2 linked regions of the Haloferula helveola genome follow. The protein of the gene in region 1 binds, or shares a complex with, the protein of each later gene. Links are inferred from orthologs where the notes say so. Each region holds a gene or a part of one and is shown in the gene's direction. Other genes may lie near its edges.

Region 1 (4,554 bases):
GGAGATTCGGTTCGGTGGTGATCGAGCACCAGGCGGGCCGGGCGGCGAGGAAAAGACCGGTGAAGAGGAGGTTCGCCGCAGCGAGGTTGCGGAGGAAGATCCAGGTCGGCGGGAAGCCCTGCGGTCCGGTCCATTGCGACTGGATGAAGCCGGTGACGTTCTTGGCGTAGAGCGGATCGCCGAGGAAGGAGAGCAGGTTGGTGACGAAATAGAAGAGGAAGGCGGCGCCCATCGAGCCCAACAAGACATTGGCATTGCTCGGGCGGCGGCGGAGCGCGAGGCCGAGCAGGACCGAGGCGAGCAGACCGACCGCGATCCCGACGTGGTGGGGACCGATCACCGGGTAGCCTTGGATGATGCTGACCAGCGGGTCGGTGACGACCCAGGCGAGAACCGGAAGCAGCCAGGCGCGGGTGCCGCGGAAGAAGATGATGCTGCAGAGGAAGAGGGCTGGCAGGGGCGAAAAGTTGGGCAGGAAACCGGCGGCACTGATGACCCGGAAGGCAATCAGCAGGCCGACCAGAAGGAGTCCGGCAATCCACGAAGCGCGCATGCCCCTTCCCTGCCCCATGACGCTGCGACGGGCGAGCCGAAAATGTTGCCAATCAAGGCGTGGCAAGGCATGCAGGGCCTATGGACTGGGAAGCGTTGACCAAGTTGGCCTGGGAAGCTCGGGAGCGAGCCTACGCTCCCTACTCGGGTTTTCAGGTCGGAGCGGTGCTGGTCGGAGCCGGTGGCGAGATTTTCACCGGATGCAACGTTGAGAATCTCTCCTATGGACTGACCCAATGCGCCGAGCGGGTCGCGATGGGTTCGGCCGTGGCCGCCGGCGTCCGGGAGATCGTGGCCGCGGTCGTGCTGGCCGATACCGAAAAACCGATCTCCCCCTGTGGCGCCTGCCGTCAGGTGCTGGCCGAATTCGGAGATCCGGAGCTCCTGCTGGTCGGGAAGAACGGAGCGGAGCACTTCCGGCTGAGTGAATTGCTGCCCCGGGCAAGCACGGGGATCCTCGACCGGGATTGAAAGTGTTCCACGTGGAACAGAGGTAGGGCTGAGCTCCCCAGCTCAGCCGCGCCGGTTTGATTGGAGGAGGGCCTTTTGGGGGCTTGGCGGCGGACCGAGGGCGGTCCGCCCTACCTTGTCTTGTGTCCGGCAAATCGCCTGCTAGCTTCGCGCGCCCCGATGTTTCGCTACCCTACCGCCTACGACGTTCTGGTGATCGGTGCCGGCCATGCCGGCATTGAGGCGGCGCTTGCCGCGGCTCGGCTGGGCTGTCGGGTCGCGATGCTCACCCAGAATCTCGATACCATCGGCCAGATGTCCTGCAATCCGGCGATCGGTGGATTGGCGAAGGGTCACATGGTGCGGGAGATCGACGCCTTGGGTGGGGCGATGGGCCTCAACACCGACGCGACCGGGATCCAGGCCCGAATGCTGAATGCCTCCAAGGGTCCCTCCGTCCGGGCACCGCGAACGCAGTGCGACAAGAAAGCCTACCAGTTCCGGATGAAGTGGCTGGTGGAGAGCACCGAGGGCATCGAGCTGCATCAGGGCAATGTGGCCGAGCTGGTGGTCGAGAACGGCCGCATCACCGGAATCCGCACTTCGCTGGGGATGGAGATCACCGCATCAAGTGTGGTGCTCTCCGCCGGGACCTTCATGAGAGGGCTGATGCACGTCGGTCTGAAGAACGAGAAAGGTGGCCGGATGGGCGACGCGATCTCAACCGTTTCCGACTCCCTCAAGTCGCTAGGGTTCCACGTGGAACGTTTCAAGACCGGAACCCCCTGCCGACTCCACGGACGTTCGCTCGATTTCTCCAAGTGCGAGCCTCAGGATGGTGACACCCCGCCTCCCCGGTTCTCATTCATGGCGGATATGCTGCGTCGGGGGCCCGACGATATCTTCACGCTGAACTCATGGGGTGATCCGATGTTCCACATGGAACAATTGCCCTGCTGGATCACCTACACCAACCCGGCGACCCACGACGTGATCCGCGGGAATCTGGACCAGTCCCCGATGTACTGCGGGGTGATCGAGGGCGTCGGCCCCCGCTACTGCCCGTCGATCGAGGACAAGGTGGTGCGCTTTGCGGAGAAGGACCGCCATCAGGTTTTCCTGGAGCCGGAGGGCCGCCACAGTCACGAGTACTACGTCAATGGCGTCTCGACCTCCCTCCCCTACGAAGTCCAGCTCGACTTCCTGCGCAGCATCGAAGGACTGGAGAACTGTGAGATCCTCCGGCCGGGCTACGCGGTCGAGTATGATTACTGTCCGCCGACCCAGCTTCACCCGACCTTGGAAACGAAGCAGGTCGAGGGGCTGTACTTTGCCGGCCAGATCAATGGCACCTCCGGCTACGAGGAAGCCGCGGGCCAAGGTCTGCTTGCCGGGGCGAACGCCGCGCTCAAGGTACTGGGTAGCGACCCGCTGGTGCTACGTCGCGACCAAGCCTACCTCGGGGTGATGATCGACGACCTCGTGACCAAGGGCTGCACCGAGCCCTACCGGATGTTCACCAGCCGCGCCGAATTCCGCCTGCTGCTCCGGCAGGACAATGCGGACCTCCGCCTCACGCCACTGGCTGCCGAGTTCGGACTCGCAAGCGGCGAGCGGGTCGAGCGGGCTGCCCACCGTCAGACCGAGCTCGACCGAGCCATGGACTGGGCGCGCAAGCAGAACCATGAGGGCATCAAACTCGATCACTGGTTCCGTCGCGGCGCCAACGAATGGTCCCAGCTCCCGTCCGAAATCCGCGAAATGTTCCATGTGGAACTTTGGCCGCTGATCGAGACCGAGCTGAAGTACGAGGGCCACCTCGAGCGGCAGCAGCAGCAGGTCGCGAAGATGTCGCGTCAGGAAAGCAAGCGGATCCCGACGGGTATCGACTACACTTCCATCCGCGGTCTGAAGACGGAGGCGCGCCAACGTTTCGCCGATCTTCAGCCGGCGACCTTGGGCCAAGCGGGACGCATCCCCGGCATCACCCCCGCCGATGTGGCGGTGCTGGCAGTGTGGTTGGAGAAAAGCAGTCGTCCGGTTTCCCCGGAGTGATTTGCGGGGATGAAGCGGAACCGCCAAGACGCCAAGACGCAAAGCTTGGATGAAGTTCAGGAAGCTGCCGGTGGTGGACCATGGTTTCGATCGTGCCTGCTATGGCTGGGATTCCTTGGTTTCGTGTTCCTTGCCTGGCTACACTTTTTCGTTCCGAATGCTTGGAAGTGTCTCTCCATCGAGGCCCCCAAGTTTCAGACATTGATAGGCATCCGGCAGCATTGCATCGTGATTCACCAGCGGCCGTTTTCGAGCCCCCCGCACTGGACAGGAATCAGGCTGCGCGAAGGTTTACTCCACGCACCCTCAGTCACGAACCAAACGTCCGGTCGGTCGCCTATCACGTGGCGATCAAAGTCCTACGGCTCGACCAGTGATGGCTGCACCGTGAGCATCGCGTTCTGGTTTGTAGGTGTCGCCTACCTGTCAGCCTGGCTCGTCTTGATCGGGCTCTGGGGGCGAAGGAAGAAGTCCGTCGCGAGGCTCAATCAGCCACTCGGATGAGACCGGGTTGAGCCCGGTTGCGTGACCACGCAAACGAAGCAGACAGACCTGTCTGATTCTTGTGAATGGAATCCTTTGCGCCTTGGCGTCTTGGCGGTTCAACTTTCTGCGTCACCAGCCAGCGAGAGCCACTCCTTGGGTAGCCTAACTGGCTTACCTTCAGGCATTTGAACAAGAGCAAGGGCCTGACGGCAGGTGATCAGGAGGTCATCACCGCTTTCCCGGCGGAGCTCGAACTCACACCAGAAACGCGCCCGCTGGACCTGACCGAGCTTGCCGTGGATTTGGAGCCAGTCGCCGAGTTTCGCAGGTCGCCGGTAGTCGATCTCGGTGCGGGTCACGACCGGGAACAGCTGCGTCTTCGACATGGTGACGAGGTCCATGCCCATCTTGGCGGCCAGCCGCGTGCGGCAGGTTTCGATCATCCGCAGGTAGGCGATGTTGTGCACCACCTGACCGCAGTCGGTGTCGAAGAACATGACCTCTTCCCGCGTGGTGACCTCGACCGGTTCGCTCATGCGCGTGATGCTCGGATGAGAACCCGGGCGGATCAATGGCCAATGCCGCAGCCGCTGCCCGCGGCCTTCGTCCCTGTTAGAAAAGTGCTTTCCAGCCTGACAGTGCTGCAAACCCCGCTTGTCGCGGCTCGTATCGGGAAGCATGATCCGATCGATGGAACGGCTGCTGTGGATTGGGCTGGCACTGGTTGGCACGGGCTTCGGGGCGTTCGTTCCGCCGGCGGAAGGTCCGGTGCCATTCCGCCGCGACAAGCTGCCGGTCGATGTGGCGACCATGACGAGCCTGTCGTCGCAACTGGTAAGTCTCGCGGCGCATTCGAACTCCGAGGATCCCGCGAAGGCCCGCACGCGGGCTCAGATGCTGGCCTTGGCGGCCGCGCTCGATCCTTCGAACACGCAGGCCGGCAAGGTCGTGGCGGCGCTTGCGAAGGGTGAGCCGATCGATGCTCCATCGATGGACGACGTCAAGATGGCG
Region 2 (3,636 bases), 1.9 Mb from region 1 along the record:
GGACACGCCGGCCAGTGCGTTCTCCGTTTTTCCTCTGGCCATGAAGGACCGCGAGCGAGGTATCTTCATGCTCACTTACGACCAGCCGCCGGTCTTCGAGATGACCGAGTTCTTCGCTCCGATCTCGCCACTGGAAGTGCAGTACCGTCTCAAGGAACCGGGTATGCTGCTGTCGGCCGTCGCGCGTTCCTCGAACTTCACCGCCGAGCCGCTCAAGGTGCACGTGCTCTACAAGCGCACGCCGGAGGGTCTTAGAATTGATTGGGAGACCTTTGTGCAGACCAAGTACCGCACGATGAGGGATTTCATCGAGCTGCCGATCGCGGGCCGGAAAGGGGTGTTCCGCGTGATCATCGCGGAGACCGTTCCCGAGAACCGTCAGGTGCCGCCGGGGACACGGACCTATCTGGTCACCGATCCGGCCTATTCGTCGGAAGATTCCGCGAGGGTCAATGTTCCTGTGGACTCCGAGATCGGTCAGGCGCTGTCGATCCTCAACTGGCGAGGCACCCGCGACGGGCATGCGATTTCGAAGACGGCGACGATCGAGTTGCAGTGGAGCGGTGACGAAACGCCCCAGTTGCAAATCAGCCGTTTCCTCTGCTGGGAGTTCCTCGGCGTCGGGGGCGAAGCGGTCAAAGGTTCCCGCTGATATCATGGCGGCGGGTGAAACCATCGCCGCTCTCGCGACCGCGGGTGGTACCGGGGCCGTCGCGTTGATCCGCGTTTCCGGACCCGATGCCGGAGCGGTCGTGTCGAAGGCCTGTGATGAGGACAGACCCTTTCCCGACCGCCGCGCGGTTTTGCGAACGATCCGCACTGCCGACGGTGGTGTGCTCGATCAGGTTCTTGTGACGAGATTCGAAGCTCCCCGGAGTTACACCGGTGAGGAAGTGGTGGAGGTCGCGACCCACGGTGGGCGTCTGGTGACCCGGCGGGTGCTCGAGCGCTTGCTCGAATGTGGCTCCCGTTCGGCGGCTCCTGGTGAGTTCACGGAGCGGGCGTTCCTCAACGGCAAGCTCGACCTCACGCAGGCCGAGGCGGTGATGGACCTGATTTCGGCTCAGAGCGATCTCGCACTGCGCGCCGCCCACGAACAACTCGAAGGGGGAATCGGCAGGCGGACGGACGAGCTGCGTCAGGACCTGATCGGAACGGTGGCCCAGCTCGAGGCATGGATCGATTTTCCCGAAGAGGACATCGACCCGGAGACCGGCGAAGCGTTGGTCGCGCGCATTCGGGCCGTTCGTGAACAGGTCGGCGCGCTGCTGTCGACCGCCGACCAAGGGCGGATCCTGCGGGAGGGTCTGAGGACGGTGATCTGTGGTCGGCCGAATGCCGGGAAGTCGAGTCTGATGAACGCCCTGCTAGGCTCGGACCGGGCGATCGTCAGTGAGACTGCGGGGACCACGCGGGATACGATTGAGGAACTGCTGGTTGTCGATGGAGTTCCGCTGCGCATGATCGACACGGCAGGCTTGCGCGCCGCGGGGGATGTCATCGAGGAGGAGGGAATCCGCCGCACGATGAAAGAGGCAGGCCGGGCCGATCTGCTGCTGATCGTGGTGGATGGCTCGTTGCCTCCAGCCGAGGCGATGCCGGCCGACTTGCCGTCGGTTTCGCGTTCGATCGTGATTCTGAACAAGGCGGACCTCGGCGAGGCAGCGGGATGGGACGTGCCGGATGCCGTGCGGGTTTCCTGTACCGACGGCAGGGGGCTGGAGGATCTGCGTCACCGGATTCGAGAACTGGCCGATCTCGGCGAAGCGGACTGGGGCGAGCACTCGGTCGCGATCAATGCGCGCCATCGTGATTGTCTCACCCGGACCGCGGCATCGCTCGATGCGGCCGAGGGGGCGTTGCTGGAAGGCGCCGACCCCGAGATCACGGCGCTCTCGCTGCGGGAATCGCTCGACTATCTCGGCGAGGTGGCGGGGCGGGTCGATACCGAGGAGATCCTCGGGTCCATTTTCAGCCAGTTCTGCATCGGCAAATGAGGGCAGTGGTGCTGACCGGGGCGGGGATTTCGGCCGAGTCCGGGGTGCCGGTTTTCCGGGGCGACGACGGCTTGTGGGAAGGCCATCGGGTCGAGGATGTGGCCACGCCGGAAGGATTCGCCCGGGATGCCGAGACGGTGCACCGGTTTTACAATGGCCGGCGCGCTCGTGTGCAGGAGGTGGAGCCGAATGCCGCCCACGAGGCGCTTGCCCGTCTTGCCCGGGAATGGTCTGGCGAGCTGACACTGGTCACGCAGAACATCGATGACCTTCACGAGCGTGCCGGATCGCCCGACGTGCTGCACATGCACGGGGAGCTGCTGAAAAGCCGTTGCAACGAATGTGGCGCGGTCAGATCCTGCACCGGAGATTTGTCCAGAGCATCGATCTGCGATGCGTGTGAAGGGATCGACTGCCTGAGACCGCATGTCGTCTGGTTCGGCGAAATGCCTTTCCATCTTCAGGAGATCGAGCGGGCGCTGGATCAGGCCGACTGGTTCGTCTCGATCGGAACCTCGGGCCGGGTGTATCCCGCGGCCGGATTCGTCCGCGTGGCGGCTGCAGCGGGGGCGCGGACCCTTGAGCTGAATCTCGATCCCAGCGAGCAGTCGGGGGTTTTCGACGAATCCCGGCTGGGACGGGCGGGCGAACTGGTTCCCGCGTGGGTGGACGAGCTTCTCGGCGCCGATTGAGACGATCCGAGAGGCGAGCGACGTTTGTCACGTAGAGCCCCCAAGATTCCGGGTTTGCTTTTCGTTCGAAACTCGGGACGCTTTTGACGTGATGAAGCTAGGGAAATACGTGCTGCTCCTCTCAGCGGCCGCCGTGACCGCCGGGGGTGGCGCGGAGGAGAAGGAAAAGGCCAAGGCCGTTTCTTTCGAGGAGCTGGTGCGTGATCTGGGCGACGAGCGCTACCCGGTCCGGGTCCGCGCCAGCCACGAACTCTGGGGGATGGGGGACAAGGTCGAGGCCCTGCTCCGGGAGGCTGCCGCCAGTGCCGATCCCGAGGTCGCGATCCGCGCCCAGGAACTGCTTCGAAAGATCCAGCTCGGAATTCTGCCCGACAGTCCGCCGGAAGTCGTCTCCCTGGTCGTCCGCTACGACTCGGCGTCGGCGCTCGAGCGGGAGAAGATCATCCGCGCGCTCAAGGGACTCCGGGCCTGGCGGCAGGTGCTCAAGATTCACGAGCTCGAGAAGGACCCTGATACGCTCCGACGCATCGCCTCGGAGATGGAGGGTGTTTCGGTCGAGGCGGCCCGCGAGGTGCTGACGGGGGACGAACCCGACTTTGACGAGGCCAAGGCCCTGCTTGAGATGGGCCGGCCCGAACCGCGGCAGTTGATGTCGCTGGCGGATTTCCATCGGGTCCGCGGCACGCTCGATGCCGAACTGGAGCGCGCCCGGAAGCTCGAGGGACAGGCCGGTCACCTGTGGCGCTACGCCTTGCTTTCCGCCAAGGGGGAGTTTGAGGAAGCGGCGGGCGAAGCCGAAGCGGCGGGTGACCTCAGGACGGCGGCCCGGTTGCGTTTGCTCGCCGGCAATCCGATCAGCTGGGTCCAGCAGGCGCCGGTTCCCCGCGGTGAGATTCCGCCGGACTCGATCGATGCCTACCGAAAATCGGTTGAGGGACTTTGGAACG

Evidence for each region.
Region 2: the proteins of mnmG (region 1) and mnmE are in contact, whole or in part, in a solved structure (PDB 9HIP), measured with the Escherichia coli proteins. The link is inferred for Haloferula helveola from one-to-one orthologs.

What each region holds. Positions count from the first base shown.
Region 1 is NZ_AP024702.1:2,413,863-2,418,416, reverse strand. Bases 687-3,619 are described here. They hold mnmG (tRNA uridine-5-carboxymethylaminomethyl(34) synthesis enzyme MnmG), read left to right. Parts: upstream 687-1,182; coding sequence 1,183-3,057; downstream 3,058-3,619. Other genes in these bases: HAHE_RS08865 (cytidine deaminase), read left to right, coding at 687-1,023. In the rest of the region: HAHE_RS08870 (DUF6580 family putative transport protein), read right to left, coding at 1-553; more of HAHE_RS08865, read left to right, coding at 634-686; HAHE_RS08855 (thioesterase family protein), read right to left, coding at 3,660-4,079; HAHE_RS08850 (hypothetical protein), read left to right, coding at 4,222-4,554. UniProt on the Escherichia coli protein: NAD-binding protein involved in the addition of a carboxymethylaminomethyl (cmnm) group at the wobble position (U34) of certain tRNAs, forming tRNA-cmnm(5)s(2)U34.
Region 2 is NZ_AP024702.1:507,813-511,448, reverse strand. The notes cover bases 1-2,826. They hold mnmE (tRNA uridine-5-carboxymethylaminomethyl(34) synthesis GTPase MnmE), read left to right. Parts: upstream 1-656; coding sequence 657-1,997; downstream 1,998-2,826. Other genes in these bases: HAHE_RS01625 (hypothetical protein), read left to right, coding at 2,781-2,826; HAHE_RS01630 (NAD-dependent deacylase), read left to right, coding at 1,994-2,689; HAHE_RS01640 (hypothetical protein), read left to right, coding at 1-652. In the rest of the region: more of HAHE_RS01625, read left to right, coding at 2,827-3,636. UniProt on the Escherichia coli protein: Exhibits a very high intrinsic GTPase hydrolysis rate. Involved in the addition of a carboxymethylaminomethyl (cmnm) group at the wobble position (U34) of certain tRNAs, forming tRNA-cmnm(5)s(2)U34.